Regions from separate parts of the Halobacillus sp. ABR2_026 genome, predicted to be linked through region 1. Evidence: a T-box and tRNA genes for the amino acid it is inferred to sense, from the RefSeq annotation. Region 1 holds a T-box; the other holds one or more tRNA genes.
What was found. The T-box of region 1 lies ahead of ileS (isoleucine--tRNA ligase). A T-box ahead of a tRNA ligase gene usually reads a tRNA of that ligase, here a tRNA-Ile.
Positions count from the first base shown of each region.

Region 2: it has a tRNA-Ile gene. The T-box ahead of ileS (isoleucine--tRNA ligase) is inferred to sense a tRNA for this amino acid. The anticodon was not compared.

Region 1 covers NZ_JBSWTM010000001.1:203,650-218,093, forward strand. The annotation lists T-box leader at 1,144-1,371, shown strand; gene ileS (isoleucine--tRNA ligase) at 1,466-4,555, shown strand; gene ACXADE_RS01165 (PH domain-containing protein) at 4,669-5,283, shown strand; gene ACXADE_RS01170 (H-type small acid-soluble spore protein) at 5,368-5,550, opposite strand; gene nadA (quinolinate synthase NadA) at 6,640-7,740, opposite strand; gene nadC (carboxylating nicotinate-nucleotide diphosphorylase) at 7,740-8,588, opposite strand; gene nadB (L-aspartate oxidase) at 8,569-10,134, opposite strand; gene ACXADE_RS01190 (IscS subfamily cysteine desulfurase) at 10,230-11,363, shown strand; gene mscL (large conductance mechanosensitive channel protein MscL) at 11,528-12,019, shown strand; gene ACXADE_RS01200 (hypothetical protein) at 12,267-12,416, opposite strand; gene ACXADE_RS01205 (MFS transporter) at 12,958-14,148, shown strand; gene ACXADE_RS01210 (BrxA/BrxB family bacilliredoxin) at 14,181-14,444, opposite strand, start outside.
Region 2 covers NZ_JBSWTM010000001.1:350,539-364,982, reverse strand. The annotation lists gene tsaB (tRNA (adenosine(37)-N6)-threonylcarbamoyltransferase complex dimerization subunit type 1 TsaB) at 1-150, opposite strand, end outside; gene tsaE (tRNA (adenosine(37)-N6)-threonylcarbamoyltransferase complex ATPase subunit type 1 TsaE) at 147-602, opposite strand; gene thiL (thiamine-phosphate kinase) at 599-1,591, opposite strand; tRNA gene ACXADE_RS02005 (tRNA-Asp) at 1,732-1,808, opposite strand; tRNA gene ACXADE_RS02000 (tRNA-Met) at 1,976-2,052, opposite strand; rRNA gene rrf (5S ribosomal RNA) at 2,094-2,207, opposite strand; rRNA gene ACXADE_RS01990 (23S ribosomal RNA) at 2,293-5,208, opposite strand; rRNA gene ACXADE_RS01985 (16S ribosomal RNA) at 5,379-6,943, opposite strand; tRNA gene ACXADE_RS01980 (tRNA-Ile) at 7,067-7,143, opposite strand; tRNA gene ACXADE_RS01975 (tRNA-Gly) at 7,162-7,235, opposite strand; tRNA gene ACXADE_RS01970 (tRNA-Pro) at 7,265-7,341, opposite strand; tRNA gene ACXADE_RS01965 (tRNA-Arg) at 7,346-7,422, opposite strand; tRNA gene ACXADE_RS01960 (tRNA-Leu) at 7,492-7,579, opposite strand; tRNA gene ACXADE_RS01955 (tRNA-Leu) at 7,626-7,707, opposite strand; tRNA gene ACXADE_RS01950 (tRNA-Lys) at 7,716-7,791, opposite strand; tRNA gene ACXADE_RS01945 (tRNA-Gln) at 7,897-7,971, opposite strand; tRNA gene ACXADE_RS01940 (tRNA-Asp) at 7,979-8,056, opposite strand; tRNA gene ACXADE_RS01935 (tRNA-Glu) at 8,071-8,142, opposite strand; tRNA gene ACXADE_RS01930 (tRNA-Ser) at 8,154-8,244, opposite strand; tRNA gene ACXADE_RS01925 (tRNA-Asn) at 8,249-8,323, opposite strand; gene ACXADE_RS01920 (SprT family protein) at 8,499-8,942, opposite strand; gene cmpA (cortex morphogenetic protein CmpA) at 9,013-9,123, shown strand; gene ACXADE_RS01910 (Tex family protein) at 9,168-11,372, opposite strand; gene ACXADE_RS01905 (PP2C family serine/threonine-protein phosphatase) at 11,679-12,254, opposite strand; gene sigB (RNA polymerase sigma factor SigB) at 12,275-13,054, opposite strand; gene rsbW (anti-sigma B factor RsbW) at 13,026-13,502, opposite strand; gene ACXADE_RS01890 (STAS domain-containing protein) at 13,505-13,834, opposite strand; partial or broken gene ACXADE_RS01885 (SpoIIE family protein phosphatase) at 13,900-14,444, opposite strand, start outside.

The sequences.
Region 1 (14,444 bases):
CCCACGGGAGTCTCGCAGCTTCCCAACCACCCCATTCGATCATGCGAGAAACGAACCCCTTTACCAACGTTGGATGGTCTTCCATTACCCCGGTTGTTGTAAGCATAAAACGCTATGTATCAAGCTTTTCGGGTTCGAGCCTCTCGGTTTGGGCGTATGATCCTTATCCTCTCACCAACTAGAATAGCTGATGATTCATGAAGGGGTTTCGAGACCCTGATCTAGCCAAGGGGCTGCGGGGGATGACTCGCTTTCCGCGGGAGCGCGGTGAGCCTCCTCAGGCTTACGCCTTGCGGGGTCTCACCCAGCACTCTTTTCCTCATAGATATCCGGTTTCTGCGCCTAGCGGCTAGTGAGACTTCCCTCGCTTCTGTACGATAAGTCAACATCGAATCCCTTCGTTCTTCGTGTTTCCTTTATCTCCTCCAGATCAGTCCAGTCCATACGCCGCTGAACGAGGCGCCCGCACACTTAAGATAGGAGTCTCGCCATTCCCCTCCGCCCCTTTGCCATATAAGTGTCTCGAAACCACTACTTAAAAAATCAGCTGTATGGGTAAGAGAAGGGAATGATATCATCTCTACCCCATGAACGTTTAGCATACGCAAATGCTTGATACTACGTATGATCTGCCCGTCTAGGGGAGAAGAATTGTACTAATCCATACAGATGTTCGAACCTCAACCATTCATGCTCACCCTTTTTAAAGTGGCTTCGAGACACTTATAAGGGAAAGGGGGCGGAGGGAAACGGTGGAGACTCCTATGGGACGTGTGGGACAGGTGAGACCCCGGAAGGCGTATCCTGAGGAGGCTCACCGCCCGCCCCATGGAAAGCGAACCTTTTCCCGGAGCCCCTAGAATCACACAAACATCTCGAAGCTGAGTCTTCAAGAAAAGGGAGCTTTCGTTGAATAAGCCAAATATAAAATTGGAATTTCCTTATTGCAGTAATATCAACACTAAACTTTAACAGAGCCATTTTTATTGTAAGCAAAACAAGTGTTTGGCGATAATATGGATTTTTTATAGGAAGCGATAAGATAAAGTGAACACGTATAAGCTTTTGAAAAATAGGCGAGGATGAAGGTAAGAAAGCTTTGACATACAAAAGATTACATTGTAGGATATGGAGAAGATACGTATAGTTTCGTTGACGAGAAGAGTAGGCTTTTATTTCTGTCTCAAGAGAGTCGCTGGCTGGTGTGAAGCGATGACAGGTAACAGCTGAAGATCATCTCTGAGAAGTTCTGCTGAAATGAGACAGAGTAAGTGGAACCGGCAGGCGGCCGTTATCCGTTTTGTGAACCGAGAGCCGTGCATGTATTGCGCGGAATATGGGTGGTACCGCGGAATCAAATCCGTCCCTGTGTATTCAGCAGGGGCGGATTTTTTTGTTCCTGTCGTCATTGTAAGTTCGTTATTATTTATCTATACAAAAAATCAAAGGGTAAGAGGTGGAAGAAATGCGCAGTGTCAATACGAAAGAAGCGGCTTTAGACCGCGAAAATCGTGTCAAAGATTACTGGAATAAAGAAAATGTCTTCCGTCGCTCCATGAATGAGCGCGAAGGTGCAGAAACATTCGTTTTTTATGAAGGGCCGCCGACAGCAAACGGCCTCCCTCACGCAGGGCATGTCCTTGGCCGGGTCATCAAGGACTTTGTCGGACGTTATAAAACGATGCAGGGCTATCAAGTCCTACGTAAGGGCGGCTGGGATACGCACGGTCTGCCGGTTGAGCTGGAAGTCGAGAAGCAGCTCGGCATCTCAGGAAAACAGCAAATCGAAGAGTACGGCGTAGAGAAGTTCATTGAGAAATGTAAGGAAAGTGTCTTTAATTATGAAAAAGAGTGGAGAGAGTTCACGGAATCCATCGGCTATTGGCTCGATATGGATGACCCTTATGTGACTCTTCAAGATCGTTATATCGAAAGTGTCTGGTACATCCTGAGTGACCTTCACAAGCGCAACCTGCTTTCTAAAGGTCACCGTGTAACGCCTTACTGCCCGAGCTGTCAGACGACATTGAGCTCCCACGAAGTGGCGCAGGGATATGAAGATGTCAAAGACCTTTCCGCAACGGCGAAGTTCAAAGTGAAAGGTTCTGAAAATGAATTTTTCCTTGGCTGGACGACAACACCTTGGACGCTTCCTGCCAACGTTACACTTGCCGTTCACTCGGATCTTGATTATATCAAGGCGAAGAAAGATGGCGAAGTGTACATCGTTGCGGAAGCTCTTGCCGAGAAGAACCTTGGGGAAGAGTACGAAGTCGTTTCCAAGCATAAAGGGAGCGAATTCAAAGATGTTGAATATCACCCGCCGTTCCCGTTCGTTAAGCCTGAACGTGGTCACTTCGTCGTCGAAGCAGATTTCGTAAACGCAGAAAGCGGTACAGGTGTCGTTCATATCGCACCTGCTTATGGTGAAGATGACTACAATTTGGTGAAGGGAAACAATTTGTCTTTCTTCAATGTTGTGGATGGTCAGGGTCGTTATACAGAGGATATCCCTCCATTTGAAGGTCGATTCGTTAAAGATTGTGACGTCGACATCGTGAAGTACCTTGCAAACGAAGGACTGCTTTTCCATAAAGAAAAATATGAGCACAGCTATCCACACTGCTGGCGTTGTGATTCTCCACTGCTATATTACGCAATCGAAAGCTGGTTTATCAAAACGACAGAACTGAAAGATCAGTTCATCAAGAATAACCAGGAAGTAACATGGCATCCGGACCACATCAAAGATGGCCGTTTTGGAAACTTCCTTGAAAACATGGTCGACTGGAACATCGGTCGTAACCGCTTCTGGGGAACCCCGCTGCCGATCTGGATGTGTGATTCCTGTGATCATCAATACGCCCCGCACAGCAAAGCGGACCTTCAGGAAAAAGCGATTGGTGATATCGGTGATGTTGAACTTCACAAGCCATACGTCGACCGCGTACAGGTAACGTGTGAAAAGTGTAATGGCACGATGAACCGCGTACCAGAAGTTATTGACGTTTGGTTCGATTCTGGTTCCATGCCATTTGCCCAGCAGCACTACCCGTTTGAAAACAAAGATCAGTTTGAGAAACAGTTCCCTGCAGACGTCATTTGTGAAGGGATCGACCAGACACGCGGATGGTTCTACAGCCTGCTCGCTGTCTCTACTTTGTTCACAGGTAAAGCTCCTTACAAGCGTGTCCTTTCCACTGGTCATATCCTTGATGAAGAAGGACGCAAGATGTCTAAGAGTAAGGGGAATGCTCTAAACCCTACAGATCTTGTTACAAAATTCGGTGCTGATGCTTTCCGTTGGGCGTTGCTTGCTGACAGTGCGCCGTGGAACAATAAACGTTTCTCGGAACGAGTGGTAATCGAAGCGAAATCTAAAGTCATTGATACGCTTGTAAACACGCACGGTTTCTACACCTTGTATGCCAACATCGATGGTTACACATTCAATAAGAATGAAGAAGGCGAAAAGACACTGCTTGACCGCTGGGTCCTTTCCCGGTTGAACAGTGTGACGGGTGTGGTAGAGGAAGCGTTGAATGACTACGACTTCACGAAAGCTGCAAAAGCTCTAGAGAAGTACATTGATGAACTAAGTAACTGGTATATCCGTCGTTCCCGCGACCGTTTCTGGGAATCAGGCATGACTGAATCCAAGAAAGCGGCTTACCATACACTTCATGAAGTGTTGGCACAGCTCAGTCAGCTCATGGCTCCGTACACGCCGTTCCTTGCTGATGACATCTATCAAAACCTGACGGGTGAAAGTGTGCACTTGGCGTACTTCCCGAAAGTGGACGATGCGGTGGTAAATACGCAGCTTGAAAAAGATATGGATGCTGTACTGCAAGTGGTTGAGCTAGCTCGTGGTGTCCGTAACACCGAATCGATCAAGACGAAGCAGCCTCTGTCAGAGCTTGTCGTCATCCCGGTCAACTCAGATCAAGGGAAGGCGCTTGAGGAATACAGCAGCATTATCCGTGATGAAATCAACGTCAAAGAAGTTGTCGTGAAGCAGTCCTCTGATGATCTCGTACGCTATGAAGTCAAACTGAACTTCCGTGCTGCAGGTCCTGTTCTTGGAAAGAATGTCGGGATTGTCAAAGGGTATCTCGAAAAACTTTCTGATGAAGAAGCAGCTAAAGTTGTTCAGGATGAAAAAGTCGTCGTGCCGACAGGAGACGGAGAGGTCGAGGTTACCCTGGACCTTCTGAACGTTGAACGTGTGGCAGATGCTGGATTGTCCATGGGATCCAATCAGGATTTCCATGTCATGCTGGATACGACGATCACAGAAGAGCTTCGTCTGGAAGGCCTTGCCCGCGAAGTCATCCGGGTGATCCAGGATGAACGTAAACAGCAGGATCTTCCAATCGATCTTCGCGTCGATATCGCTCTCGATGGAGATGCAGACGTTAAAGAAGCCATTCAACAGAATGAACAACTGATCCGTGAAAATGTTTTAGTTAACGATTTGACGGTCGGGGAAAAGGAAGCGATGAAAGAGTATACAGTCGGTGACCACCAACTGAAACTTGCGCTTCAACAATAAAGAACAGAGAACCGGAGCATAGTTTATGCTCCGGTTTTTCGCTTTGTCGATAGAGGATTTATAGATGTCATGTAGAAATAGTCAACGAATCCGAATATTCAGGAGGTCATGATATGTTCAAAAAAATGGCAAGTGATGCGTTAGGTTTAAGTGATATCGGAAAGATTATCCGGAAAGAAGATTTTGATAAAGCCCAGTCCGATGACTTTGTCCTGACAGAGGATGGAGAAAAGATTCATTTTCTAATCAAATCGAAAAGTGATGAATACTGTTTTACGAATCGTGCGCTCATTCACTTGGACGGCGAAAAAGCAACAAGCAGTAAACGCAACATCTATCGTTATGACTATTATCAGCATCCAATCAGAAGTGTATCAGTAGAAACAGCAGGGACAATTGATTTGGATTTAGAAATCAAATTCTACATCGGCGATCAATATATGAGCATCGATATTGCAAAGGACGAAGGAGAAGCGATTGCCGATTTGTATAAATCACTGGTAGCTATTTCTCATATTCAGGAAGAGAACCAGCGCCAGGCAGCTTTCGCTAAGGACAGTATCGGGGTGGCACAGGACATGATCCGTGATAACCGTTTCCATGACAATGACGTCTCCAAAGAATTCAGTGAAACGGCGATCTTTGCTTATGATTGGTTTACGAAGAAGTATGAGGAAAATACCCGCAAAGATTTTGATGATGTGTTTGAAAAGTACATTCAAAACTAGAGTTTGAAACAGGGAAAGACGCCTATTAAAGGAGAAATATCAAATATAACCCGGATCACAGCATATGATCCGGGTTTTTCAGGTTTATTCCTGCTCTTTCAATTCATATAACGGAACTTTTTGAACGATGTTCGGCTGATCTGTCGGGTGAATGCGTGCCATTTCATTGCGTTCAATAACTTCTTCAATGTAAATTTCACGGTCTTCATGCATGACCGATATCATATCCTCTGATTTAAATATTTCTTTTGCGCGTTCTTTGTTCATGTAAGCACCCTCCTTTTAAAAGTAATATTCGCAGGAATGGATGCGGATATTCTCCGCGCGGAGGTTCTTTTTCTTTGGCTCTGTTAAAGTTTAGTGTTGATATTACTGCAAAAAAAGGAACTTCCATAAAATTGGAAGTTCCTTTTTTATATTTGGCTTATTCAACGAAAGCTCCTGTTTGTGGAAGACTCAGTTTTGAGATGTTTGTGTGGGAGTTAGGGGCTGCGGGGGATGACTCGCTTTCCGCGGGAGCGCGGTGAGCCTCCTCAGGCTTACGCCTTGCGGGGTCTCACCCAGCACTCTTTTCCTCATAGATATCCGGTTTCTGCGCCTAGCGGCTAGTGAGACTTCCCTCGCTTCTGTACGATAAGTCAACATCGAATCCCTTCGTTCTTCGTGTTTCCTTTATCTCCTCCAGCTCAGTCCAGTCCATACGCCGCTGAACGAGGCGCCTGCACACTTAAGATAGGAGTCTCGCCATCCCCCTCCGCCCCTTGGCTAGATCAGGGTCTCGAAACCCCTTCATGAATCATCAGCTATTCTAGTTGGTGAGAGGATAAGGATCATATTCCCAAACCGAGGTGATCGAACCCGGAAAGCTTGATACATAGCGTTTTATGCTTACAACAACCGGGGGAATGGAAGACCATCCAACGTTGACAAAGGGGTTCGTTTCTCGCATGATCGAATGGGGTGGTTGGGAAGCTGCGAGACTCCCGTGGGAGAAAGGAGATCGGCGAGATCCCGCAGGGCGATAAGCCCGAGGAAGCTCGGCACTCCCCCACAGGAAAGCGAGTAGCTTCCCAGCCACCCCTGGCACTCAACACAATAACGAACCCCGAACCCTCTCGAAATCAAGTCTTCAACAATCCTGCCAGTTAGTGAAAGACTCCGTTTCGAAATAATAATCCAACAAGATTCAATGGTTACATCGTGAAAGTAGATCATCTAAAGGTTTCGACACTTGGAAATAAACTCCCTTTTATCATCCTATCATTCATGGTCACTTCCATCCGTTGATGCCAATATCAACACTGAACTTTAACAGTGCCTTTTCTTTAGTAGCTCCAACAGCTAAGCGGAATATAATCACACACGAGCCAACATCCTGTCCAGAGCTTTCTTCGCATTCACAGCGATGGAAGGGGGGACTTGGATTAGGTTTTGAGGATTACCCTCCATGACGGAATCGAGAGACCAGGCCAAATGGGGAAGGTCGATTCTGTTCATGGTCAGACATGGGCACATCCGCGGATTCAAGGAAATAATGTGTTGATCCGGATGTTCCTGGATGATGCGATTGACGAGATTCATTTCTGTGCCAATCGCCCACTCACTTCCTGGAGGAGCATGTTCAATCGCTTGGATGATTGCGTTCGTGGAACCGGACATATCAGACTTCTCTACAACTTCACGGCTGCACTCCGGGTGGACGATAATTTTCATGTTTGGATGCTCCGTACGAACTTGTTCGACATTGGAAACGGCGAAATTTTCATGAACGGAGCAGTGCCCTTTCCACAGAATTACTTGAATGTCTTCCAACGGTCCATCATAAAGAAGCTCTTCTATGATAGGATCCCAAACGGCCATGTGGTTGAGCGGGATGCCTAGATCGTATGCGGTATTTCTTCCCAAGTGCTGATCGGGGAGGAAGAGGATCCGCTCTTTTTTGGAGAAGGCCCACCTCAGCATATCGGCTGCATTGGAGGAAGTAACAGTCGCTCCGCCTTTTCTGCCTACAAATGACTTGATAGCTGCTGTAGAATTCACATAAGTAAGAGGCAGGATCGTATCGTCAAAAAGTTCCATTAGACGGGTCCATGACTCCTCTGTCTGTCGGATATTCGCCATATCAGCCATGGAACAGCCGGCTCTCATATCCGGGAGGTACACATGCTGATCTTCCCGAGTCAAGATATCTGCGGTTTCCGCCATAAAATGGACCCCGCAAAAAACGATCGCCTCCGCTTTATGTTGGCTCGCAGATATCTGAGCAAGCTTTAACGAATCCCCGCGGACGTCAGCAAATTGAATGACTTCATCTTTTTGATAATGGTGACCAGGAAGGAAGAGTCTTGCCCCCATGGATTTCTTTACGTTGAGAATTCTTTGCTCCAGTTCTGATGTTTCCATTGCCTTATACTTGTCAGGCAGCGTCGTTCTTTCAATCGTATCAAACAAATTCATTATACTTCCTCCTTTATGGTGATGGCACGGGCGCTTATATCCATGGCTTTCACAGAGTGGGTCAACATTCCGAGGGAAAGATAGTTGAGATCAAGCCCCTGGTAATCAGGCAGGGTTTCCAGAGTGATTCCTCCAGAAGCTTCGGTTGTGATCGAAGAGGGGACCAGTTGGGAAAGGTAGTGGATTTCATCTGGTGTGCGATTATCGAACATAATGATATCCGCTCCTGCTTCTACGGCTTCGAGGACTTGATCTTCTGTCTCTGTTTCGACTTCTATCTTCACAGTGTGGCCGATGGCTGCTTTTGTTCTGGTAATCGCTTCATGGACAGAGCCGAAGAATTCGATATGATTGTCTTTCAGCATGACCGCATCATAGAGGCCGAAGCGGTGGTTGTGTCCGCCACCGGTGCGGACGGCATACTTTTCAAAGGAACGAAGTCCGGGAGTCGTTTTCCTTGTGTCACAAATACGGATTTTTTCATCTCCTAAAGCTTCTACGGCACGTTTGGTCATGGTCGCAATCCCGCTCATACGCTGAACGAGATTAAGGATGACGCGTTCCCCTTTGAGAAGGTCACCAACAGGCCCTTGGGCTGTAGCTATGGCTTCTCCTGCGCTCACCTGATCTCCGTCATGGACATGAAGGTGGACGGCCACATCAGGATTCAGCACCTGGTAGCCATCTGAAATGATATCCGCCCCGCAGAAAATTCCTGCTTCTTTACAAGTAAAGGTCATCGTGCCCCTTAAATTCTTCGGGAATACAAAGTCTGAACTGTAATCATGCTCTCCGATATCTTCTATAAAAAAGGCTTCTAAGTGTTGTTTACGTCTCCAAAGGTTCATTGATTTCCCTCATTTCTGAAGTTCTGTGTCTGACGACCTGTTTGTTGAGCCAATCCATCTGCTCTTCAGGAAAATCGCTGCGATAATGCCCCCCGCGGCTCTCCTGCCGTTCCAGTGCCGATTTTGTGATGATCCAGCTTGTCTGCAGCATGAACATTCTCGTCATTTGTTCGAATGTGAGCATGCCTATGTCGTACCGTTCCCATTCCTCTGGAGGAGCGAAGGATTCCAACCACTTGCGGTGATCGTTTAATTTTTTTCCGTCTCTAACAATCCCGACGTTTGCCGTCATCCGCTCTTGAAGGATTTGCCTGGAAGGGATAACAGAAGGAGGATTCATCCGCTTGTGTCTTTTACTCCATGACGTTCTAGAGAGGCGAGGGGATGCATTCAGGTGAGCCGCGAGCCTTTTTCCGTAGACGAGTCCTTCAAGAAGGGAATTGCTGGCCAGGCGATTAGCTCCGTGAACGCCTGTACATGCCGCTTCGCCAATGGCATAAAGCCCATCGACCGTTGTTCTTCCATGGAGGTCGGTTTTAATGCCGCCCATTGAAAAGTGACAGCCAGGGGCTACAGGAATCCGCCCTTCGGTAATATCCACTTGGTACTGTGTGCAAAGGTTTGTAATATGCGGGAATCTCAGGTCAAAATTTTCTATCTTGCTTATATCAAGATAGATGTTGTCTCCGCTTTGCCTTCTTTGGTAAATCGTTTGTGAAACAATGTGTCTCGGAGCAAGGTCTTGAAGAGGGTGAATGTGTTCCATGACCGGCCGCCCGTTTTCATCGACCAGAAAGGCCCCCTCACCCCTGACAGCTTCAGAGATCAAACCTACAGCCTTATCTTTTATGTACAAAAGGGTAGGGTGGAACTGGATGAATTCCATGTCTACAAGCTCTGCTCCAGCCTGATAAGCGAGTGCCATGCCATCCCCGGTCACAGAGGGGGCGTTGGATGTGGACGCATATAACTGTCCGCATCCCCCGGTCGCGACCACGACATGAGGGGCCTGAAATTCGTGGGTGCCATAGGAATCCTTACTTTTGATTCCATAGCATTGATGGTTTTCATTCACCATCAGTTCGTATACATAGTGGTTTTCTATGATGTCGACATGAAGAGGGAGGGCTGCCGTCAAATGATTCATAAGAACTCTCCCTGTCTGATCCCCGCCCCCATGGATGATGCGGTGATGGCTATGGGCCCCCTCTTTTCCAAGTGCAAGGGTATCTCTGTCTTTATAATCAAAGGCACATCCTTCCGCTTCAAGTTCCCGAATGATTTGTGGAGCTTCCTGGGTCATCATCAGTGTGGAATGATGATAGTTCATCGATCGCCCGGCCAGGACAGAATCGACGAAATGATAAAAAGGATGATCTTCTTTTCCCAGGGCTGCAGCAATCCCACCTTGAGCTAATCGGGAATTCCCCTGACCGAGAATCGACTTTGTGATAATAATCACATTTCTATCCGTAGAAAGGTGACGGGCGAGCTGTAACGCTGCTGCTCCACTTCCGATGATGATGACATCTGCCGTCCTTATCATACTTCCACCCCTTTATATATACAAGTGTATTTACACTTATATTTACACACTGTTACACTATTGACAAGAGATTACTTAAAAAGGAGCGGGGAAATGTGGAGGGTTATTTTGATTTTGCAGCTGCATGTCCGATGGATGACGATGCCATGGAGGCTTATCTTCACGCAGCCAATCATTATTATGAGAATACACGGAGCTTGCACGATGGAGGTACAAAGGCGGCTGCCTTATTAGAGCACTGCAGGCAGACACTGGCGGACTTAATGGTTGTGGAGAAGGAAGGTCTGTATTTTACAAGCGGTGGATCAGAAAGTAATGAACGTGCGATCGAAGCCCTGTTAACAGCAAGGGAGGGCAAGCATATTGTCACCACTGACGCTGAACATTCCTCTGTTCGAAATATCATACGGAAATATGAAAGAGAAGGCTATAAGGTTACAAGGGTTCCCTTGACGGAGGAGGGACTTATAGAGGTAGAAGCTGTTGAAAAGGTGGTGGGTGAGGAGACCGTTCTTTTAGCTGTTCAACATGTCAATTCTGATATCGGAACGATCCAGCCTCTCCATCACTTATCCGCCATCTGCCGGAAGTACAACATTCTTCTGCATACCGATTGTGTCCAATCTTTCGGGAAGATTCGGTTAGATGAAATAGCTCCCTATGTAGACAGTCTTTCAGTGGCAGCCCATAAGCTATATGGTCCGAAGGGCGTGGGGGCTATGTATATTCGTCCTTCGCTTACGTGTACACCGCGTACGCCAGGCGGCGCTCATGAAAGAGGGATGAGGCCGGGGACCATCAATTTGCCTGGAATTGCCGCGTTCACTGTGTCCGCTGAAAAAATGGTGAAGGAAATAAGTGTTATTCAAAGGAGAATCATAACATTGAAGCAGGCTTTTCTTGATATGGGGGAGTGGCACGTGTTAGGAGATACGGTCGAAACCGCTGTTCCGATCCTTGGACTAATTCTCCCGGAAATAGAGGGGCAACTGGCTATGCTTGAAGGGAATCGGAACGGGTATTATTTTTCTACAGGAAGTGCCTGTCATGCAGATGATCAGAAACCAGCTGCGACATTACTTGCGATGGGATACAGTGCACAAGAAGCAAAATCCTTCATACGTCTTTCATTCAGTCATCACCACAAGGTTGAACAAGTGGTGAAACTCGCCGGATTTTTAAAAACGTTAAGAGGAAAAACCGTCGCTACCGGCCGTACCGGATACTGAAAATGTGTACCGGGTACCAGGTACGATCTGAGTTTTAATCCGTACCGGGTACCAAAAAGAGATCGATCCGTACCTGGTACCAGGTACGGATGATGTGGTGCCAGGTTTGAATTCATAGTTTGTCCCTTTCTTTCATAGGATGGTGAAGGAAGGGGGAGCATGATTTGGGGTTGTTACATGAATTCAAGCAATTCACCGTTCGTGGAAGTGCTGTGGACATGGGGGTTGGGATGGTTCTTGGTGCCGCCTTCAGTGGTTTCATCGATTCACTTGTCACGGATATTTTACTTCCGCCTGTTGGTGTTTTATATACGAAAATGAATTTTGAGAACATGTTCCTCAGTCTGGATGGAACTCTCTATCCTTCACTTACAGCGGCTAAAGAAGCCGGGGCGGCAACGATCAACTATGGTCTCTTCGTTACGGCCACCGTCCGGTTCCTGATTATTTTATTCGCCGTCTTCCTTGTCGTTCGTCAAATCAACCGCTGGAAAAAACCTCATCAGCATCCATTGCATGGGATGACCAAAAAGGAGTGTCCCTACTGTTGTATGCCGATACCGACCCAGGCTGTCATATGTCCAAATTGCTCTTCCTCTCTTGAAATTAAACCTTCTTCGCCACAGCAGGTGAAGACAAAATGGCGGATTAAATAAAAAGCTCCTTTCATACTTTTTGTAAGTGGGAGTGGCAGGAGCAGCATTCTGTGTGGAGCGCGTTAAGACTCCTGCGTGAACAGAGGGTTAGATCCCGAATCCCTAAACAAAAAAATCGTCACGGACCTTTTTACAACTTTGCCCTTTCCTTGAAACTTCGTGAGGTATCAATATTACCTGCAATCTTTAACCAAGGTAAAAAAAGGCGGATCCTTGAGTGGATCCGCCTTTTTTATAGTGTCGTGTATTATTCTTCTCCGCTGTCTTCACCTTCGCTATCACTTTGCTCCTGCTCTTCCGTCTGATCTTCTTCCATTTCACCGTCTTCTTCTCCACCACAAGCAGCAAGGGTCAAAACAGATACTAAACCTAAGGCCAACATCCATTTCTTCAACATATTAAAAATCCCCTTTCAAAGTGAGTTACGTGTAAAAGATACCCAAGCTTTGTAAAGAGAGAATGAATATTGTGTAAGTTTATGGTAATGAAAGGGTAAATGTACAAAAATAAGAATTTGGAACCATTCCAAAGGTGGTTCGTATTGGGGGAAGGAGTTTTATATGAATTAACATTGGGTATTCTTTTTTTTCGTTCGCTTTTAGTTACAATTTCGTTTCGTGGGGGGCGGCTTAGGGCTCACATCCTGCACGACGCCGATCGTCAAGGGCAAGAAATAGTGGGAAATCCGACGGTAATGGAGCAGGTCATGCCCGCGGTTGTATGGGTACTCCCTTTATTGCTGGCTGTTCTATTGACTACAGAATATTTGAAGATCCAGAAGAGAATCAGCAGGTATGGAAAGCGGGGGAGAGGGTCGAGGGCAAGATTTATCCAGATTTTTCTCCTAGTGTTTCAAATAGAACGGGGCATCCTACGTTTATGAAGACGTAGGAGGAATTGCCTTGGAAAACAAAGTCAGCCGGTGGTGTCTGGTCAGCATGGCGTCCATCCCTCTTGTCATGACCCTCGGAAACTCGATGCTGATTCCAGTATTGCCGATTTTCGAGAAAAAAGTAGGCATCACTTCTTTTCAGTCCAGTACAATCATTACCAGTTATTCGGTAGCGGCGATCTTTCTCATCCCGGTTGCCGGTTATTTGTCCGATCGCTTCGGGAGGAAACGAATTATCCTGCCGAGTTTGCTGTTGGCTTTTATCGGAGGGATTATCGCTGGTTTTTCCTCATGGAAATTGGAAGATCCATTCCTGTGGATTACGGTTGGCCGTATCCTTCAGGGAATGGGGGCAGCGGGAGCCACACCGATCATACTGCCTCTCGTCGGTGATTTATATAAGGATGATGATGAAAAAGCGAGCTCCTGTCTCGGAATCATTGAAACGTCAAACACCTTCGGAAAAGTATTAAGCCCGATTCTTGGTTCTTTATTTGCTGTGTTTTTATGGTTTCTGCCTTTCTTTTCAATTTCATTCTTCAGTTTAATATCCATCGTTCTCGTATTCTTTTTTATTAAAATTCCCAAAGGGGAGAAGGAAGAACCGAAACCGTTCAAACAGTTTTTGAAAAAGACAGCGGACATTTTCAAACAGGAGGGAAAATGGCTCTACCCAGTGTTTCTACTTGGAGCCTACGCGATGCTCATTTTGTTTGCTGTTTTGTTCTTTATGTCCGATATCCTTGAGAAAACGCATAACATTGAAGGGGTTAAAAAAGGCTTTGTGCTTGCTGTACCACTCTTCACTTTATGCCTGGCGGCGTTTATCACCGGTAAAACGATCAAGGGGAATACAACCGTTATGAAGTGGGTACTTGTCGTTGCTATGGGAATGGTATCTGCAAGTGTGATTTTTGTAGGGTATGTCAATGGAAAGCTGCTTCTTTTGTTAGTGGTAACAAGCATTCTTGGGACGGCCATTGGTGGAATGCTTCCGACATTAGATGCTCTTATAACCGAAGGGATCGAGAAAGAAGAGCGAGGGACGATTACCTCCTTTTATAGTTCATCCAGGTTCATAGGGGTAGCGGCCGGTCCACCATTGATGTCCCTGCTCATGAAAGAGTACTTGAATATCAGCTATATTACAGGTGGAGCTTTCGGAGCCATCCTCCTCATCGTGGTCCTCTTATTCATCAAACCTGAAAAAAATGAGAGTCAGACGAAAACCGCATGAAAAAACGCCTTCTATCACAGAAGGCGTTTTTTTTAACAGTATTGATCATAGGCATTTGTAAGGTTGGCAGTAATCTCTTCCACTTCATAATCTTCGATCTCCTCACGGGGGATGAAATGGAGAACTTGTCCATCCTTCATGAGTGCCATGGAAGGAGAGGAAGGTTCATAACCTTCTAAATAGTCACGCATACGGGATGTTGCCTCGCGATCCTGACCAGCAAAAACAGTGACAAGATGTTCAGGGTGTTTGTCGTGCTGGAGGGATACACGGGCAGAAGGACGCGCGAGCCCTGC
Region 2 (14,444 bases), 150 kb from region 1:
TGTTTCTTTCATCAGTTGATCAATGGCAGGCATCAGCCGGACTGAATGGTTTTTCTTTATATTCGTTACATATTCACCAGCTACAGCCCCATCCCTAAGAACAGCTACGCCCATGACATAATTCGAAGTATCTATCGCCAGTACATTCATTCTAATATCTCCTTACATATCGCTTCAAAATGATCAGATTTGGCTTCTAAAGTGAACAATCGTGTAGAGTCATCCAAATAACGAATCGTAAGATCAAGGCGCTCAGCAGGAAGGAACTCCTCAATGAACTGGGCCCACTCGACAACAGTTACCCCATCCCCTTCAAAATACTCTTCGAAACCGAGATCCTCATCACTCTCTTCAAGCCGATACACATCCATATGATAAAAAGGAATGCGCCCCTGATATTCTTTCATGATTGTAAACGTCGGACTGTTGATCGTACGTTTCACTCCAAGCCCTTTTCCGACACCTTTTGTGAACGTCGTTTTCCCAGCCCCCAGATCTCCTTCAAGCGTCAGGAGATCTCCCGGCTGCAGCCGGGAACCGAGTTTTTCTGCCATCTGCTGAGTCTCCTCTGTAGAAGAGCTTTTCCACTCAAATGTCGTCATGCTTCATCACCCTTTTCCTTCAAGTGAGTGTATCCGGAAGAGGATAACCGTTCCCATTGGTTTCCCCTGTATACATTAACCACAGGGACTGTTTCCTCTTTCTCCTGTATCTCACCAATTTTCGTTACAGAAATTCCTGAATTTGTCGCCGCTTTTTTTACTTCTTTCCAATCTCTTACTGGAACAGCTCCAAGCAGTTCGAAATCTTCTCCACCCGCTAATCCCCATTCCAAATAAGAATCAGGATACGCCTGCTGGATCGCTTGGGAAAAAGGTAGACGACTCAACTCCATCCACAGATCCACATCAGAAGCTTCTGCTATTTCATTCGCTTCATTGGCAATACCATCACTCACATCATTTAAGGCCATGCGTTCCAAAGATATTAAAGCCGATGCGAACGCTACCCTCGGTTCAGGAGTCTGATGACGGTTAATCAGATATGTAAGATCCTCTGTTTTCTCTCCTACAGGATTCAACAACCATTCCAGTCCTGCCCTGGAATCTCCCAGCGTACCCGTGACGAACAAAACGTCCCCGGGCTTCGCAGATGAGCGGTATCTCGCTTTCCCCTTTTTCACCATACCAAGAACCGTAACCGTCAGGGAAAGCTCGCTTCCTGAAACAGTGTCTCCTCCAATCAAGTCCATCTTATAGGAATCCCCGAGTGATTTCATTCCTTTATAAATCCCTTCCAATTCTTCTTGTGTCCAACTGGACGGGATAGAGATCGACACCATATAAAAGACAGGGACACTTCCCATCGCAGCAAGGTCGCTAATATTTGCAGCCAGCACCCGATAGCCGATTTGATGGGGGGCCATTGTCTTTTTCGTAAAATGGACACCTTCTACCATTGTATCTACCGCGGTGACGATATCCTCCCCGGTAGGCCGAAAAACGGCGGCATCATCATCAATTCCTTTGATCAAAGCGGACTGGTTATGTTTATCAGGTTTAATTGTTTTTATAAATGAAAACTCATCCATGCTATGTCTCCTTCTTTTACAGGACCCTCGATATGATTAACGTAGTATTCCTATTATACCAAGGAAGAGACAGATATAAAAAAATCCATAATAAAAGCCTTAGGAAAGCATCCTAAGGCTGAACGTTTAATTTTAGATAATGGCGGTCCGGACGGGACTCGAACCCGCGACCTCCTGCGTGACAGGCAGGCATTTTAACCAACTGAACTACCGGACCAAAATTTTTCATAAAAAAAGAAAGTCACAATGACTTAAATGAAGATGTTCCTCATATTTATACTACGCTTCATTTACCCAACGTAGTTAAATGAAAAATGGTTGCACTTTATAGTACTACGATTTTCATTTTACAATGGTGATTACTCAACGTAGTTAAATGAAAAATGGTTGCGGGGACAGGATTTGAACCTGTGACCTCCGGGTTATGAGCCCGACGAGCTACCAGACTGCTCTACCCCGCGATATTGTGGGAATTTACTGGAATCCCATTATAGGTATATCAATGTGGCGGCGTCCTACTCTCACGGGGGTAAACCCGACTACCATCGGCGCTGAAGAGCTTAACTGCTGTGTTCGGCATGGGAACAGGTGTGACCTCTTCGCCTTCACCACCACATCAATATAAAGTTTGAGGTGAACCCTCAAAACTGGATAAGGAAACATCTTTTGAAGAAACGCTTTTCACGAAAGCTATCATTTCGATAGATAAGTCATCGATCCATTAGTATCCGTCAGCTCCACGTGTCACCACGCTTCCACCTCGGACCTATCAACCTCATCGTCTCTGAGGGATCTTATTTGCTTAAAGCAAAGGGAAATCTCATCTCAAGGGGGGCTTCATGCTTAGATGCTTTCAGCACTTATCCCGACCACACGTAGCTACCCAGCGATGCTCCTGGCGGAACAACTGGTACACCAGCGGTGTGTCCATCCCGGTCCTCTCGTACTAAGGACAGCTCCTTTCAAATTTCCAACGCCCACGACGGATAGGGACCGAACTGTCTCACGACGTTCTGAACCCAGCTCGCGTACCGCTTTAATGGGCGAACAGCCCAACCCTTGGGACCGACTACAGCCCCAGGATGCGATGAGCCGACATCGAGGTGCCAAACCTCCCCGTCGATGTGGACTCTTGGGGGAGATAAGCCTGTTATCCCCGGGGTAGCTTTTATCCGTTGAGCGACGGCCCTTCCATGCGGAACCGCCGGATCACTAAGCCCGACTTTCGTCCCTGCTCGACTTGTAGGTCTCGCAGTCAAGCTCCCTTGTGCCTTTACACTCTGCGAATGATTTCCAACCATTCTGAGGGAACCTTTGGGCGCCTCCGTTACCTTTTGGGAGGCGACCGCCCCAGTCAAACTGCCCACCTGACACTGTCTCCGGACCGGATCACGGTCCTGGGTTAGAATGTCCGTACAGCCAGGGTAGTATCCCACCAGCGCCTCCACCGAAGCTAGCGCTCCGGCTTCCAAGGCTCCTACCTATCCTGTACAAGCTGTACCAACATTCAATATCAGGCTACAGTAAAGCTCCACGGGGTCTTTCCGTCCTGTCGCGGGTAATGTGCATCTTCACACATAGTATAATTTCACCGGGTCTCTCGTTGAGACAGTGCCCAAGTCGTTGCACCTTTCGTGCGGGTCGGAACTTACCCGACAAGGAATTTCGCTACCTTAGGACCGTTATAGTTACGGCCGCCGTTTACTGGGGCTTCGGTTCAACGCTTCGCATAAGCTAACGCATCCCCTTAACCTTCCAGCACCGGGCAGGTGTCAGCCCCTATACTTCGCCTTACGGCTTCGCAGAGACCTGTGTTTTTGGTAAACAGTCGCTTGGGCCTTTTCACTGCGGCTCCTCGGCAGAGGAGCACCCCTTCTCCCGAAGTTACGGGGTCATTTTGCCGAGTTCCTTAACGAGAGTTCTCCCGCTCACCTTAGGATCCTCTCCTCGCCTACCTGTGTCGGTTTGCGGTACGGGCACCTCTTTCCTCACTAGAGGATTTTCTTGGCAGTGTGAACTCAGGAGCTTCGGTACTTTATTTCCCTCCCCATCACAGCTCAACGTTGCCGGACGGATTTGCCTATCCGACCGTCTCACTGCTTGGACGCGCACATCCAGTGGCGCGCTCTCCTTATCCTCCTGCGTCCCCCCGTCGTTCAAACGGAAAGGAGGTGGTACAGGAATATCAACCTGTTGTCCATCGCCTACGCCTTTCGGCCTCGGCTTAGGTCCCGACTAACCCTGAGAGGACGAGCCTTCCTCAGGAAACCTTAGGCATTCGGTGAAAGAGATTCTCACTCTTTTTTCGCTACTCATACCGGCATTCTCACTTCTAAGCGCTCCACCAGTCCTTACGGTCTGACTTCACGGCCCTTAGAACGCTCTCCTACCACTGATCATAAGATCAATCCGCAGCTTCGGTGGTGTGTTTAGCCCCGGTACATTTTCGGCGCAGAGTCACTCGACCAGTGAGCTATTACGCACTCTTTGAATGATGGCTGCTTCTAAGCCAACATCCTGGTTGTCTAAGCAACTCCACATCCTTTTCCACTTAACACACACTTTGGGACCTTAGCTGGCGGTCTGGGCTGTTTCCCTCTCGACCATGAACCTTATCACCCACGGTCTGACTCCCAGAACAAAGTCGATGGCATTCGGAGTTTGACTGAATTCGGTAACCCGATAGGGGCCCCTCGTCCAATCAGTGCTCTACCTCCATGACTTTCTATTCTGAGGCTAGCCCTAAAGCTATTTCGGAGAGAACCAGCTATCTCCGTGTTCGATTGGCATTTCACCCCTACCCACACCTCATCCCCGTAATTTTCAACTTACGTGGGTTCGGGCCTCCAGTCAGTGTTACCTGACCTTCACCCTGGACATGGGTAGATCACACGGTTTCGGGTCTACGACCGCATACTCACTCGCCCTATTCAGACTCGCTTTCGCTGCGGCTCCGCTTCTGCTGCTTAACCTCGCATACGGTCGTAACTCGCCGGTTCATTCTACAAAAGGCACGCCGTCACCCATTAACGGGCTCCGACTACTTGTAGGCACACGGTTTCAGGTTCTCTTTCACTCCCCTTCCGGGGTGCTTTTCACCTTTCCCTCACGGTACTGGTTCACTATCGGTCACTAGGGAGTATTTAGCCTTGGGAGATGGTCCTCCCGGATTCCGACGGAATTCCTCGTGTTCCGCCGTACTCAGGATCCACTCCGGAGAGAGAAAGATTTCGACTACAGGGCTGTTACCTGCTCTGGCTGATCGTTCCAGATCGATTCATCTATCTTCCTCTTTGGTAACTCCAATGGAGTGTCCTACAACCCCAGAAAGCAAGCTTTCTGGTTTGGGCTGATTCCGTTTCGCTCGCCGCTACTTGGGAAATCGCGTTTGCTTTCTCTTCCTCCGGGTACTTAGATGTTTCAGTTCCCCGGGTGTGCCTTCCTATACCTATGTATTCAGTATAGGATGCTGTCCCATTACGAACAGCGGGTTTCCCCATTCGGAAATCTCCGGGTCAAAGCCTACTTACGGCTCGCCGGAGCATATCGGTGTTAGTCCCGTCCTTCATCGGCTCCTAGTACCAAGGCATCCACCGTGCGCCCTTATTCACTTAACTATCTTCGTGAAAAGACGTTTACAATTTCAATTAGATGTCTTGTCATCAATTGCCTCATCGTTAGATGAAACAATGATTCCTTATCCAGTTTTCAAGGTTCACAAGTTGAAAGATCGTTTGATCTCTCAAAACTGAACAACCAACACAGTACGTTTCCGTAATATCCTTAGAAAGGAGGTGATCCAGCCGCACCTTCCGATACGGCTACCTTGTTACGACTTCACCCCAATCATTGGCCCCACCTTCGGCGGCTGGCTCCATAAAGGTTACCTCACCGACTTCGGGTGTTGCCAACTCTCGTGGTGTGACGGGCGGTGTGTACAAGGCCCGGGAACGTATTCACCGCGGCATGCTGATCCGCGATTACTAGCGATTCCGGCTTCATGCAGGCGAGTTGCAGCCTGCAATCCGAACTGAGAATGGTTTTATGGGATTTGCTACACCTCGCGGCTTCGCTGCCCTTTGTACCATCCATTGTAGCACGTGTGTAGCCCAGGTCATAAGGGGCATGATGATTTGACGTCATCCCCGCCTTCCTCCGGTTTGTCACCGGCAGTCACCTTAGAGTGCCCAACTGAATGCTGGCAACTAAGATTAGGGGTTGCGCTCGTTGCGGGACTTAACCCAACATCTCACGACACGAGCTGACGACAACCATGCACCACCTGTCACTTGGTCCCCGAAGGGAAATCCCTATCTCTAGGGAGGTCCAAGGATGTCAAGACCTGGTAAGGTTCTTCGCGTTGCTTCGAATTAAACCACATGCTCCACCGCTTGTGCGGGCCCCCGTCAATTCCTTTGAGTTTCAGCCTTGCGGCCGTACTCCCCAGGCGGAGTGCTTAATGCGTTAACTTCAGCACTAAGGGGTGGAAGCCCCCTAACACCTAGCACTCATCGTTTACGGCGTGGACTACCAGGGTATCTAATCCTGTTTGCTACCCACGCTTTCGCACCTCAGCGTCAGAAACAGACCAGAGAGTCGCCTTCGCCACTGGTGTTCCTCCACATATCTACGCATTTCACCGCTACACGTGGAATTCCACTCTCCTCTTCTGTCCTCAAGTTCCCCAGTTTCCAATGACCCTCCACGGTTGAGCCGTGGGCTTTCACATCAGACTTAAGGAACCGCCTGCGCGCGCTTTACGCCCAATAATTCCGGACAACGCTTGCCCCCTACGTATTACCGCGGCTGCTGGCACGTAGTTAGCCGGGGCTTCCTCGTTAGGTACCGTCAAGGTACCGCTCTATTCGCACGGTACTTGTTCTTCCCTAACAACAGAACTTTACGATCCGAAGACCTTCATCGTTCACGCGGCGTTGCTCCGTCAGACTTTCGTCCATTGCGGAAGATTCCCTACTGCTGCCTCCCGTAGGAGTCTGGGCCGTGTCTCAGTCCCAGTGTGGCCGATCACCCTCTCAGGTCGGCTACGCATCGTCGCCTTGGTGAGCCGTTACCTCACCAACTAGCTAATGCGCCGCGGGCCCATCTGTAAGTGATAGCGAGAAGCCATCTTTCAACTTTCCTTCATGCGAAAGAAAGTATTACCCGGCATTAGCCCCGGTTTCCCGGGGTTATTCCGATCTTACAGGCAGGTTGCCCACGTGTTACTCACCCGTCCGCCGCTCGTTCCACGAGCTTCACCCCGGAGGGATCCGCTCGCTTCCCGCGCTCGACTTGCATGTATTAGGCACGCCGCCAGCGTTCGTCCTGAGCCAGGATCAAACTCTCCATAAAAGTTAAGTTTGACTTGCTCATTTGCACACCGAATGTGCTTTGTTTCAAATCTCTTCTATAAAAGAAGAAATGTTTTGACGTACTGGTTGGTTCGTTCAGTTTTCAAAGATCAAAAGTGAATCATGGTGGGCCTGAGTGGACTTGAACCACCGACCTCACGCTTATCAGGCGTGCGCTCTAACCAACTGAGCTACAGGCCCCGATGACATTCAATAAAATGGAGCGGGTGAAGGGAATCGAACCCTCATCATCAGCTTGGAAGGCTGAGGTTTTACCACTAAACTACACCCGCAAGTGTATCATGTTGTTTTAGCATTTCGATGGTCGGGAAGACAGGATTCGAACCTGCGACCCCTTGGTCCCAAACCAAGTGCTCTACCAAGCTGAGCTACTTCCCGTTGATGGCGCGCCCGAGAGGAGTCGAACCCCTAACCTTCTGATCCGTAGTCAGACGCTCTATCCAATTGAGCTACGGGCGCATTAAAAAAGCGACATTGATTATCTTATCATTTATTGTGTTTTGACGCAAGAACTTTTTTGAAAAAGTTTGGTGCGGCCGAGAGGACTTGAACCTCCACGGGATTACCTCCCACTAGGCCCTCAACCTAGCGCGTCTGCCGATTCCGCCACGACCGCAAAATTGCTAAATAACAATGGGATGCTGATCATGATAATTGGATAATGCGGGTGGAGGGACTTGAACCCCCACGCCGTGAAGCACTAGATCCTAAATCTAGCGTGTCTGCCAATTCCACCACACCCGCATAATAAATGGTGAGCCATGAAGGATTCGAACCTTCGACCCTCTGATTAAAAGTCAGATGCTCTACCAGCTGAGCTAATGGCTCCTTAAAAGGAATCTGTAACACTCAATGATCGTGATGTTTTTTAAAAGCACAAGAAACATCATATAATGTATTCATCTTTTTGTCAACCTTTTTTTCAAAGAAAAATGGCTGGGCCAGCTGGATTCGAACCAGCGCATGACGGTACCAAAAACCGTTGCCTTACCGCTTGGCTATGGCCCAAAAAGAGTGGCGGTCCGGACGGGACTCGAACCCGCGACCTCCTGCGTGACAGGCAGGCATCTCTAACCAACTGAACTACCGGACCTATGTATTGAAAAGTGACCCGTACGGGATTCGAACCCGTGTTACCGCCGTGAAAGGGCGGTGTCTTAACCACTTGACCAACGGGCCAATAAAGAGAATGGCGGAGAAGGAGGGATTTGAACCCTCGCGCCGCTTACGCGACCTACACCCTTAGCAGGGGCGCCTCTTCAGCCACTTGAGTACTTCTCCATAATGGCTCCAACGGTAGGATTCGAACCTACGACCGATCGGTTAACAGCCGATTGCTCTACCACTGAGCTACGTTGGAATAATGTATATTGTCTGCTGTTGTTTATCAGCGACGTTTTATATCTTATAACATCCTGCATTCAATGTCAAACCTTTTTTTCAATGAAATTTCAATGTAATTCATGAGTGAATGGCTTGTTTTTTTGAGGACTTAACTAATTTAACATGTGCATAATCTTTCGTCAATGGAAAATTTACTTCTTTTTAATCTTCCCTTTACATTTTCCACAGCCGAATTTTCTAGTATCCACTTTCCTTTTCCTTTTGTATGTCTGCCCGCATTTTGTACAAACATAATGGTGAAACTTTTCTTGTGAGGTGGAAGGAAGTGGTGAGCAATGTCTCGGAGATCCTGTCTTTTTCATTAGTGCTTTGAATTCAGGATCGCGGTGCCCAAAACCTTTTCCTTCTATATGAAGGTGATAGTGGCAAAGCTCATGTTTAATGATGCCTTCCAATTCGACACCATTTAATTCTACACTATATTTCGGATTGATTTCAATCACTTTTTTAGAAGGAATGTATCGGCCTCCTGTCGTCCTTAGACGAGAGTTGAAGTATACATCATGTACAAATGGTTTGTCAAAATATTCTTCTGAGAGTTTATGAGTCCATTGCTGCAATTCTTCATCTGTCATAGGAACACCTCCCTTGTCCTGTGCATACTCTACCACAAGTATGACTTGAATATAAAGGAGCTGAACTTTCATGCCATCATGGTTAATGAAACAAATGACACGAGCATTCTTGAACAAAGACAAATATCAAATCAAAATGCTGAACCAATGCTGGTACTATTATCAACACCTGCATAAATAAAAACCACCCGGAAAGATAGGCTCTCCAGGCAGTTGCTTTTTTTCTTATCCATTGTTAACCATAGTCAAGGCAATTCTCTGCTTCTGTACATCTACTTGATCTACCCAAACGGTCACCACATCCCCAACAGACACTACGTCCATTGGATGTTTCACGTATTTATTTGCAAGCTTCGAAATATGAACAAGCCCATCCTGCTTCACGCCAATATCTACAAACGCTCCAAAATCTACAACATTCCGAACCGTCCCTTCCAACTCCATTCCCTGTTCAAGATCTTCCATTGAAAGAACATTGGTTTTCAATAATGGCTTCGGCAAATCATCCCTTGGGTCTCTTCCGGGCTGAGCCAATGATTTCATAATGTCCTGAAGCGTCAATTCTCCTATTCCCAATTGTTCGGCTACAGAAGAGACATCCTTCGTCTTCAGTTCCTCAGCTAAACGCTCCGTCCCGATGTCCGAAGTCGTAAACCCAAGCATCTTCAACAGCTCCCGGGTTGCTTTATATGTTTCCGGGTGGATCGGAGTCCGGTCGAGTGGCTCCTTCCCGTCTAAAATCCGAAGGAAGCCGATACTTTGTTCGAACGTTTTCGCCCCCAGTCGCGGGATGTCTTTAAGTTCAGTTCGTTTAGTGAATTTCCCTAACTCCTCCCTTTTTTTCACCACATTGTTCGCAACGGTTTTGCTAAGTCCCGATACATATTGCAGCAGTGAGGACGAAGCTGTGTTCACATTGACACCGACTTGGTTTACAGTAGTCTCCACGACAAAGGAGAGGGAGCCGTTCAGCTTTTTCTGCGTGACATCATGCTGGTATTGCCCCACTCCGATAGATTTAGGGTCGATTTTCACCAGTTCTGCCAATGGATCTTGAACCCGGCGGGCAATGGAAACCGCACTACGTTCTTCCACTTGAAAATCAGGAAACTCTTCACGCGCTAATTTTGAAGCAGAGTAAACACTGGCTCCCGCTTCATTGACGATCATGTAAGAAGCATCCAATTGATGTTTTTGAATCATATCAGCTATAAATTGTTCCGTTTCTCTTGATGCCGTCCCGTTTCCGATCGCCATCAGTTCAATGTCATACTTTTTCATAAAGGAAAGAATTTTCTTTTCGGCTCCCGCTGTATCATTTCGAGGGGCCGTTGGGTATATGACCCCGATATCAAGGACCTTCCCCGTTTCATCTACTACCGCAAGTTTACATCCCGTACGGTAAGCGGGATCCACCCCAAGCACCACTTTTCCTTTTAGTGGGGGCTGCAGGAGGAGGTTCCGGAGGTTGCTGGAGAACACTTCAATGGCCTGTTCCTCCGCCTGTTCTGATAAGGAACCACGGATTTCTCTTTCCACAGAAGGCTGGATCAATCGTTTGTAACTATCCTGAATAGCCTCTTCAAGAATGGCACGGAGCTTGCCTGTCGTTTGACGGTTGATCACGCTCCGCTCCAAGTATTGCACGATAGCATCTTCAGGAGGCTGTACACCGACTTTAAGCACCTCTTCTTTTTCACCCCGGTTCAAGGCCAGGACCCGGTGGGATGCGATTGAACGGACAGGTTCCTGATAATCATAATACATTTCGAAAATACCTTTTTCGTCTTGGTCCGCTTTCTTTGTTGAAGAGACAATGACCCCTTTGTCATGGGTCTGCTTCCTAATTTTCTCTCTGTATGTAGGATCATCGGATATCCATTCAGCGATAATATCATTGACTCCAGCTTTTACATCTTCCTCAGCCTTCAGCTCGTATTCTTCGGAAAAGTAACGCTCCGCTTCCTTACTGAAGTTAATATTTCGCTGTTCCCAAACCTGTACGGCGAGAGGTTCTAAACCTTTTTCTTTGGCTACTGTCGCACGTGTTCGCCGCTTTTGTTTATACGGACGATACAAGTCCTCCACCCGCTGCAGTTTTTCTGCCGATTCAATCTCGCGACGCAGGTCGTCTGTCAGTTTGCCTTGTTCTTCGATGAGGCGGATGACTTCTTCCTTCCGCTGCACGAGGTTTGTGACATAATTCCATTGGTCTTCGACATCTTTGATTTGTACTTCATCTAATCCGCCAGTCATCTCTTTCCGATAACGGGCGATAAAAGGAACAGTATTCCCTTCTTCAAGCAGGTCGATCACTTGTTTGACCGTCTGATCTTTCACTTTTGTCTGTTTAGCTACGAGTTTCATCAACTCGTTCTTTTGATTGGTTTCACTCAAAAAAATGACCTCCTTCAATGACGTCTTGTTCATTGTATCAAATTATAGACAAGAATACTCGGGGCCTCTCCCCTTGCCCGTCCGGTACAGAAATAGTCCCGCTTGGTAGCTGGTACGTAAAAAAAGTATTGTACCCGGTACCATTACCTAATGCTTAAATACCTGGTATAAGGGGCGATCCATAAACAAACCTTTTTAAACCTGACACCAGATTTCCGGAATGCGGTACCAGGTACGAGAAATTCACAAAAGGTACGTGGTACCGAATACGATCAAAGGGGGCCAAGTACGAGTAACAATAAAACCCCCCATTCCACCTTACGGCTTGAATGGAGGGTTTTAATTATAGGCCATAGCAATTAATGTCGTATCATCATCACGGGTATCGCCGTACATTTGCTTGTAATCCTGGGTGATCTGCTCAACATCTTTGGATTGGGTAAGCTTTGAAGATAAGCGTCGATCATTGACCCCGTCTGAGAACATAAGGAATATCATCCCTTTTTGTACTGTCCCATGGGTCACTCGAAGTGAGCGTGGGAACCCTGAGAGATAACCGGCTAACGGAATGTTCCGTTTCCGCTCCCCACCCGGGTCGATCGTAATGATCCCGATATTTCCGATGGATGAATAGGAATAAGTTTGAGCGTTATAATCGATTCTCAAAATCCCGAGAACGACCCCGCGCTTTCCTGCCAGCGCTTCATTGCATCTTTTAACGAGCGTTTCTACAGTCGAATCTGGATGTTCCTCTATCACTTCCATCACTGCCTTGGATGATTCCATCGCCATTTCACCACTACCGAGTCCATCGGCTAAAGCACATAAAAACGCACCTTCCGTTTCCTTATAGAAATAGCTGTCACCGCAAAAATAGTTCCCTTTTTTGGCTTTTTGGAAAATAGATAAATCCACCCGTTTGGTCTCCTTTTTCACTAGAATACCTCAACAGATTCCGACTGCAGAGCTTCTCTCAGCTTTCTTAACGCCCGTCTCTGTAAACGGGAGACATGCATTTGGGAAATCCCGAGGCGTTCGCCCGTATCTTTCTGACTCATGTTTTCAAAATAGGTACACTGAAGAATTTCCTGTTCCCTCTCGCTAAGAATCGGGAGGATTTTTTCAAGGAGCATCCGCTGGTCGATATTGGAATAACCGTCTTCCTGATTTCCAATCAAATCAAGGATGGTCACGGTGCTTCCGTCCGAGTCGGCTTCGATTTTACGATCCACCGACAACGCCTTATAGCTTTTACCCATTTCCATCGTCTCCAGAACATCTTCCTCAGATACCTCAAGCTCATCCGCAATTTCTTTGACAGATGGTGAACGTTGCAGAGTGTTCGTCAGTTCTTCAGAGACTTTTTTGATTTTCGGTCCGAGTTCCTTAATTCTGCGGGGAACATGGACACTCCACGTTTTGTCACGGATGAAGCGTTTAATTTCCCCTATGATCGTAGGAATTGCGAACGATTCGAAAGACTTGCCGAATTCAGCGTCATACCTCCGAATAGCCGCTAACAGCCCAAGCATGCCGACTTGAACCAAGTCCTCATGGATGGTGCTGTTTTTCGAATATTTACGAGCAATGGATTCTACAAGATCCTTATAAACGAGCACAACTTTTTCCTGTACCGCTTCATCTCTAGGGTTTTCTTGCAGGTGGGCAATCCATTCGTAAACTTCCTCATTGTGATGTTGTGATTTGGTCGCCATCTTGCCCCACCCCGGTTTCATGGAGATATTTTGTCATAAGGACAATGACTCCATATTTGCTGTTGATTTCAACTTTATCCATGAGTGCGTCGATAAGAAACAGGCCAAAGCCTCCTTCTCGCAGTTCTTCAATGTCATCGTCCTGTTTGTAGGGGCCAATGTCTTCTTTGATTTCACCAAGGTTAAAGCTTCCTCCATGATCAGCGACCATGACTTCCAGCCTGTCCTGATACACACCAAAACCGATGGTGATCTCTCCCTCACCTGTTTCTTTATACGCATGCTTCACTGCATTGGTGATCGCTTCTGATATCGCTACTTTCAAATCTTCAATGTCTTCGTAAGTGAATCCCATCCGATTGGCGATTCCTGATGTACTCAGACGTACAACCCCGATATATTCTGCTTTGGCAGGTACCTTCACTTCAACAAAATCAAATGGTTCCATCTTTACATTCCACCTTGTACTGTAGACTCGATGTTCATGATTTCTGTCAAACCGGTAATTTTGAAGAGACGATATACGCGGTCCTGCATATGGACAAGGCGCATCTTGGAATCATGTTCCTTCGTAGACTTCAAGGCACTGATGAAAACACCGAGGCCCGTGGAGTCCATATAATTCACATCCTGAAAGTCCACTTCTACAACATGGCCTTGTTCTTTCGTAAGCGGTAATAACGTATCTTTTAATTTAGGGGCGGTGAATGCATCGACCTCACCGGTAAGGACGACATTCGAAACCGTATCATTGTTCGTAACATCTATAGATAAATTCATCGTAATCCCTCCTAATGATTGTTGAAAAATAGAGCGCAGGTTTATTTACCCTTCTCTTACATCCATTAAACATTTCTTCGTAAAATAATTAATGTGAAGTCGTCTCTCAATTGGAAATCCTGCAATCGCTCGAAATGCTTGTACACTTGATCCACAATCCCTTGTGCCGGCAGATGAGAATATTGTTTGATGACATGCAGAATTTCTTCCTGATCAATAAAACGGTCTCCCTGTCTGCATTCGGTGACACCGTCTGTAAGAAGAATAATCATGTCCCCTTTTTCCACTTTCTTCTCATACTGCTTATACGTAACTTCAGGAGATACCCCGAGAACAAGCCCTGGAACATCAATTTCCTCAAATTCATCACGATCTTTATGGTAATAATACCCTGGTTCATGACCTGCTGAAGAAAACGTGAACGTATGCTCGTTCGAATTATACAAGCCGTAAAACATCGTTATGAACATACTTGCATCCACATTACGTTCGACCACTCTGTTCAGACTGCCAAGAATGACACTTGAATCCGTGCGCATTTCCTGAAAAGCTATCCATCGAATATTTGATCATGGACATACAAAGAGCGGCGGGTACACCTTTACCAATG